Regions from separate parts of the Halomonas sp. BL6 genome, predicted to be linked through region 3. Evidence: riboswitches for the same ligand, from Rfam matches in the RefSeq annotation. Region 3 holds a riboswitch; each other region holds the start of a gene.
The links. Region 3 has a riboswitch for thiamine pyrophosphate ahead of FHJ80_RS08900 (sodium:solute symporter). Riboswitches for the same ligand answer to the same signal wherever they lie in the genome.
Positions count from the first base shown of each region.

Region 1: linked by a shared signal. The riboswitch ahead of tenA (thiaminase II) and the one ahead of FHJ80_RS08900 (sodium:solute symporter) in region 3 are both predicted to bind thiamine pyrophosphate.
Region 2: linked by a shared signal. The riboswitch ahead of thiM (hydroxyethylthiazole kinase) and the one ahead of FHJ80_RS08900 (sodium:solute symporter) in region 3 are both predicted to bind thiamine pyrophosphate.

Region 1 covers NZ_VDGL01000001.1:340,806-343,067, forward strand. The annotation lists gene thiC (phosphomethylpyrimidine synthase ThiC) at 1-546, opposite strand, end outside; gene tenA (thiaminase II) at 572-1,240, opposite strand; TPP riboswitch at 1,326-1,457, opposite strand; gene FHJ80_RS01525 (SMI1/KNR4 family protein) at 1,845-2,262, shown strand, end outside.
Region 2 covers NZ_VDGL01000006.1:131,943-134,204, forward strand. The annotation lists gene thiE (thiamine phosphate synthase) at 1-443, opposite strand, end outside; gene thiM (hydroxyethylthiazole kinase) at 433-1,242, opposite strand; TPP riboswitch at 1,267-1,358, opposite strand; gene FHJ80_RS13650 (hypothetical protein) at 1,408-1,752, opposite strand; gene FHJ80_RS13655 (DUF2237 family protein) at 1,877-2,251, opposite strand.
Region 3 covers NZ_VDGL01000003.1:478,005-480,266, forward strand. The annotation lists gene FHJ80_RS08890 (hypothetical protein) at 1-24, opposite strand, end outside; gene FHJ80_RS08895 (peroxidase-related enzyme) at 205-795, shown strand; TPP riboswitch at 861-964, shown strand; gene FHJ80_RS08900 (sodium:solute symporter) at 954-2,262, shown strand, end outside.

The DNA.
Region 1 (2,262 bases), on a different contig from region 3:
ATGGCCCAGAATGCGCTCTACTTCCGCCGTTCCCAACGCCTGGCGGCGCTGGTTTTCCCGCAGGGCGATAAACTCCATTTCCGGCGTGATGATGCCCTGGCGGGCGTAGTGCAGCTGGGTCACGTTCTTGCCCGCTTTCGCCCGGCGGGGTGTGCGGCTTAAATCAAAGCGCAGCTGGGCAAGGGTGGGGTCGTTGGCGCGGCGCTGGCCGTACTGGCTGGTGGGGCCATCCAAAAACTCGGTATCGTTGCGCTCTTCGATCCAGGCGCGGCGCAGTTCCGGCAGGCCCTGGCGCAAATCGATGCGGGCGTTGGGATCGGTGTAGGGACCGGAGGTGTCGTACACCAGCAGCGGCGGGTTCTGCTCATCCACGCCGCTGGTTTTGGTGGGCGATAGGGTGATCTCCCGAAACGGCACGCGAATATCCGGCCGCGAGCCTTCCACGTACACCTTGCGCGAGCCGGGCAGCGGCGCCACTGCGGCGGCATCGACCTGGGCGGTTTCGGCTAAAAAGTGCGCGGTTCTGCTTTTGACGGTCTTGGTCATGACGGTTGCTCTATGTTGTAGGAGGTTATTCAGAAAGGTCTAAACCCATCTGCCAGAAGTCGATTTCCAGGCGGGTGGCATCGCGGAAGATCTTGCTCAGCTCAGCAAAACGGGCGGGGGTGACATCGGCCAAGCGGGCATCGAGCCACGCAAGCTCTGCCTGCATAGCGGCTTGGAACTCCTCGCCTTCGTACATGGCGATCCAAGCGTCAAAAGGGTTTTGCGCGCCGCGCAGCGTAGAGGGTTGCGCGTTCAGCCAGTTGGCGATTTCGCCGTAGCCCACCAGGCACGGGGCCAGCGCCACGTGCAAATCGAGCAGGTCGCCGCGATTGCCGGTATCCAGCACATAGCGGGTGTAGGCCAGCGTGGCGCGGGCTTCGGGGAGTTCGGCAAGCTCCTGCTCGCTGATGCCCCACTCCTGGCAAAAGCCCACATGCAGGCCCAGTTCCACATCCACGATGGCTTTCAAGCCCTCGTGAGCCTGGCGCAAATCCGCCAGGGTGGGGCTTTTGTAAGCGGCCAGCGCGTAGGCGCGGGCGAAGTGGATCAAGAACAGGTAATCCTGCTTCAGGTAGTGGCGAAACGACGCCTCAGGCAGCGTGGCGTTGCCCAGCTGGCGCACGAAATCGTGCTCGATGTAGGAGCGCCAATCGTTCTGGCAAGCGGTGGTGAGATCGGTAAAGCGGTAGCCCATATTGGATGCCTCCGGTGGTACAGCGAACCGGCGCACGGGCGAAAGGAGAGTGAGTTGGGGCAAGGTATCAGGTGAACACGGCGCACCCCAACCACCGCTTGATTCCTACGCCGGTACTAGCCGGATCAGGTTCAACGGGCCCCGCCGTGACGACTTGCTGTAGCAGCCAGCCGTATAGCGATCTCAGCCGGTTCCACCGGCACCCCGTCAAGCAGTATTCAGCGCAGTGTAGGAGGCGGGTGGGGGAGATGCAAGGGGGCGTATTTTATTGGGCGCACAGAGGTGGTCTGCCGTGAGAGCAATAAACGACAAGAAAAAGGCGATGGCGTTGAGTGCTTGACCCCCATGGTTACCTTGACGCGTTCCATCAGTTTCATGAGGAAATGGCTCCATATTGCTGTTTATAAAAACAGTAATATTGAGGTGAGTAAAACGCGCAAGCCCGAGAATTTTGGCTACATCGCCAAAATTCTCTTTGCACGCTGTAGAATCAATGAGGTAGATTCAATTTGGTGGCTATGAAACCTCAGTCATTGTGATGTCACGTTCATTGAGGTTTCATGGCAGGACGTATAATCACTGTTAGGTGCGCGAGTATCAAAGTATGAGATGTTGTAGCAGAGAACTCAAAAATCCAGACATCGTTGACGGAACTGCATACTTTGTTTGCCCTGAATGCGGTGGTGTTCGAGAAGTTGAAAACTATCGAGTTTACACGCACGAAGAAGCTCTTAGTTACTTCAAGGAAAAATATGGATTCACACTACCTAAAGAGTATGTGAAATTCTCCGAATCAGAAGAAACTAAGGTAGTTAAACTCCCGTCTTGTGAAAACGAAACTCTACAATACTATTTTGGTGAAGGCTTTTACGAAATTGGCACGTTTGCAAGCGTAGATCCTAATTCGGAATACTCAATATATAGCTCCATAAGCTCTGGCAGAGAGTGGGGCCTTCCGGAAACATATGTGCCGCTAGAAGGTGATGGCCATACATGGTTGGCCCTAGACTATGGAGATTCTT
Region 2 (2,262 bases), on a different contig from region 3:
CCCTCGAAGCCGATGGGCCGAGCATGATCCTGCTTGCTGGCAGTGGCGAAAATGGGGCCTAACCCGACGTAGTCCAACAGCGCGATGGGCGCGTCACGAAGCTGCGCGAGGGTGTTGATCGACAGTCCTAGAATGGCCTGCGGCCCCAGCGCCTCCCGCGCCTCTAGAACCGCGGTATCGCTCTGGCCAACATGCAGGCCGTCGGCACCGCTGGCGATGGCCACGGCGAGTCTGTCGTTGATGATCAGCGGCACATGGGTGCCCGCCAGCAGCCTTTTGAGGCGCTTGGCTTGTTCGATCATCGCCTCGTCGCTGGCATGCTTGTCGCGTAGCTGCACCACGGTGACTCCGCCTTTGACGGCGGCTTCCACCGTCGCTTCGAGGCCCGCTTCCGCGCACAGAGCGGCATCGGTCACCAAATAGAGCGAAAGATCACACGGCATGCAGCGTCTCCACTTGGCTTTGCGACGAAAGATCCTCTGGAGTGAGCTGGTACAGTGCATCCAGAAACGCGACCTGAAAGCTGCCCGGCCCCTTGGCCTGCTGACCCGCACGATGACCGGCGATGCCAAAGCACGCCAAGGCGGCCAGCGTCGCGGCCAGCGGGTACTCGCGGTTGGCGACAACGAACCCGGCCACCAAGGCGCTCAAGCCACAGCCGAGCGTCGTGACGCGGGGCATCAGCGGGTGGCCCCCGGTTAACCGGACGTGGTGGCTACCATCGGTGATGACATCGGTTTCGCCGGTCATGGCGACGATGCAGCGTTGCCGCTGGGCGAGCGTCATGGCGGCGTGAGTGGCGTCATCGGTGGTGGCGGTCGCATCGACCCCACGCCCTTGGCTGGCCAAGCCGGCCAGAGCCATCACTTCCGAGGCATTGGCGCGAATGACGCTGGGGCGATGGGACAGCAGCGCCTGGCACACCCGCTGGCGGAACTCGGTGGCCCCGACGGCGACGGGGTCCAGCACCCAGGGGGTGTCGGTCGTGTCGGCCGTGCGCGCCGCCAGCTGCATCGACTCGGCCCAGGGGGCAGAGAGCGTGCCGATATTGATGGAGAGCGCGTCTGCCATCGTGGTAAATTCAGCGACCTCTTCTGCGGCGTGCAGCATGGCAGGCGATGCGCCCGTGGCCAGCAGCAGGTTGGCGGTACTGTTCATGGCCACGTAATTGGTCATGCAGTGAACGAGCGGCGTGGACTCGCGCAGGGCAGCAAGCATATCGCCAAGTGGGGGGTAAGTCATGGTTTCCTCCCGGGTAAGGAGGTGGTGGTAAGCACCACGACTCCCTACGCCGGCGTTATCCGGTTCAGGTTCAAAGGGTGCTTCTCAGCCGCTGAGCGGCGCCCCTGTCGTTGGTGGGTACTATCCTAGCCTTGTGCGGCGATGTAAAGCCCGGTCAACAACGCGTTAACGAAACGCGATGCGGGTCCCGTACGTGAGCATTTCGTCAGGGGTGATGGCTCGGCCCTGTACGCCAATCATTTCGTCGCCGCACTGATCGGCAAAGGTCAGCACGCCATGGGTTAAGCCGAGTTGGCCCAGGGCATCGCGAATTTCACCGGTTCCCAGAAAGGTGCTGACGCGACCTTGAGCGTCACATAGGTCCGAGACGCCATTAGCATGGTGAAAACGCACTTTGTAGATGCCATCCATGGACTCGACTTCGACGATGGGGGAGAAGCCATTCTGAATCGCATTGCTCAACTGCTTCAATGTCAGGCGATCGCCAAGGGTCATATCGATAGCTGTCATGACGTGCTCCTATCGGACGCCATTCGCGGGGCATCACGGGTCACTATGTAAAATTGTCGAAATAGAAGTGTAGAAGATTTGCATCATTTTTCCAGGGGCATTCGGGGGCGCCTTGGCCCAGGTATTAATGTACGGCATCTAGCGCATGCTGCTGGAGTTTGACCAGTGGAATGATGTCCAGCGTTCGCTCGTTCGTACCGGACAAAACGACCGGCGGCGCGAGTCCTACCTGTGCCGCTTCGGCCCAGCGGTGCGCGCAAAGACACCAGCGATCCCCGGGTTTCAAACCGGGAAAGCCAAACTCCGGCCGCGGTGTCACCAAGTCGTTGCCTTGCGCCTTGGAGAAGGCCAAAAACTCCTCGGTCACCATGGCGCACACCGAATGGATGCCGACATCGTCTGGCCCTACCCGGCAAAAACCATCGCGATAGAAACCGGTTTTCGGCGAGTGGCAGCAGGGCGTGAGCGGTTCACCCAATACGTTTAGATCACGGGACATAAAGACTCCTC
Region 3 (2,262 bases):
CTCTTTTGCTTCGGAGTATGACATGGTGGTTTCCCTGTAAGTACGCCGCTTGGCTAGCCGAATAGCGTACGGCTTTTATGACATTAGATCACTAAAAGTATGGCGAGCGTAAAGCCATATGAAAAGAGTCTTTAGTTAGCAATTTGTTACGGATAAAAGTGAGTTGGTAGTGGGACTCTACTTCAAAATAAAAAAGGAGCCTTTATGGCTGCATCGATCAGTCGGTTCAAACTTCCTGACACTCTGGATAATGTTCCCAATGATATTCGGGAAGCCATGTTGGCCGTGCAGGAGAAAGCGGGCTTCGTGCCCAACGTATTTTTGATGTTGGCTCACCGACCCGACGAGTTTCGCGCTTTTTTTGCGTATCACGATGCGTTGATGGAGCGACCATCGGAGACGCTGACCAAAGCAGAGAAAGAGATGATTGTCGTTGCGACCAGTGCCCGCAATCGCTGCTTGTACTGTGTCGTCGCCCATGGCGCGCTGGTGCGTATCTACAGTAAAGATCCGTTACTGGCGGATAATATCGCCATCAACCATCGTGTGGCGGGATTGAGCGAGCGTCATCGGTTGATGCTCGACTTTGCACTGCACAGTGCCATCGATCTGGGCGAGTTTTCAGACGAATGGCAGGCGCGTTTAGAGGCAGTGGGGTTCACGCTGGATGATTGCTGGGACATCGGTGCCATTGCCGCGTTTTTTGGCATGTCCAACCGCTTGGTGACACTAGCTGGAACACCGCCCAACGCCGAGTTTTACCTGATGGGGCGTGTCCCCAAGAAAGTGGAATAAGCAGCCCGGCCCCATGGGCAAGGCTTTACTAACGCACCACTTTGCTTGAGGATACTGCCTCCACTCACTGTCGCCAGGGGAGCCCCAATGGGGCTGAGAATGCGCGCAACGCAGACCCTGGAACCTGATCCGGTTCGTACCGGCGGAGGAAGCGCGACATGCCTTACCTAACGTCTTTCGTGTTAGGCGCAGCGTTATGCTGCTTTGCTTTTCTGGGTCTTCGGGCACGTTTCAGTGGCGGCTCGCTGGATGACTATGTCACCGCCCGTAATTCGCAAACGTCGGCCACCCTGGGGCTCTCCTTTTTGGCGTCCGGTATGGGGGCTTGGATACTCTTTGCACCCCCTGAAATCGGCGCATTCGTAGGGCCCGTGGCGCTACTGGGCTATGCCCTTGGCTCGGCGCTGCCGTTCATCGTTTTGGGTCTCTACGGGCCTAAGATACGCCAAGCACTGCCCGAGGGACGCAGCATTGCCGAGTTTGCCGACGCCTGCTATGGCAAGGGGGTACGCCATTTCGTGGCGCTCGTTTCCGTGGCTTACATGGGCTGCTTCCTGGCTGCTGAACTCACCGCCATCGGGGCGATTACCGCGCTGCTCTCCGACGTGCCTCCCGCCGTGGTGATCATCGGGGTGGCGCTCACCACGCTGGTGTACACCGTCATGGGCGGGCTACGGGCAAGCTTGGCCACCGACCGCTGGCAAGCGTGGCTGCTTTTGGCGCTGCTGCTCGCCGTCGCCAGCGTGACGCTCTGGCGACTGCCCAGTATGCCGAATGACGCACAACTCCCGTCGCTCCCCATCGGCAGCTCGCTCAGCGTGGCGTTGACGCTGGTGATCGCCGTGACGGCGGCCAACTTGTTTCACCAAGGCTATTGGCAGCGGGTATGGGCGGCCCAAGACGACGCGAGCCTGGGGCACGGTGCCTGGTTGGGTGGCGGCTTGACCGTACTGGTCGTCATGGTGATCGGTGGCGTAGGTATTATGGCAGCGATGAGCGGGGTCAGTCTCGGCGAGCCGCCCATGCCGTTTTTTGCGCTGCTTAGTGATGCCCCGGTATGGATCACGCTGCCTTCATTGGTACTGGCCGTCACGCTGGTCACCTCGAGCGTCGACACCTTACAAAACGGCATTGCGTCGCTGTGGGCCAATGGTCACCGGCCCGAGGCCCTCAACAAGGCGCGCTGGCTCACCGTGGCGATCATGCTGCCTGTGATCGTGATTGCCTTGCAAGGGCTCTCCGTGCTGCGGCTATTTTTGATTGCCGATCTGCTGTGTGCAGCGATCGTGGTACCGGTGCTGCTGGGCTTGTGGCAGCGTATGACACCGATGGCAGCAATAAGCGGCGGATTGGCGGGGCTCGTAGGGGCCGTGCTGCCTGGCTGGATCGATCAGGGCAGCGTCAGCGCAGGGGTAATGGCCGCCACGTTCCCCGGCAGCGTACCGACGTTAGGCCCGTTCGTAGGGG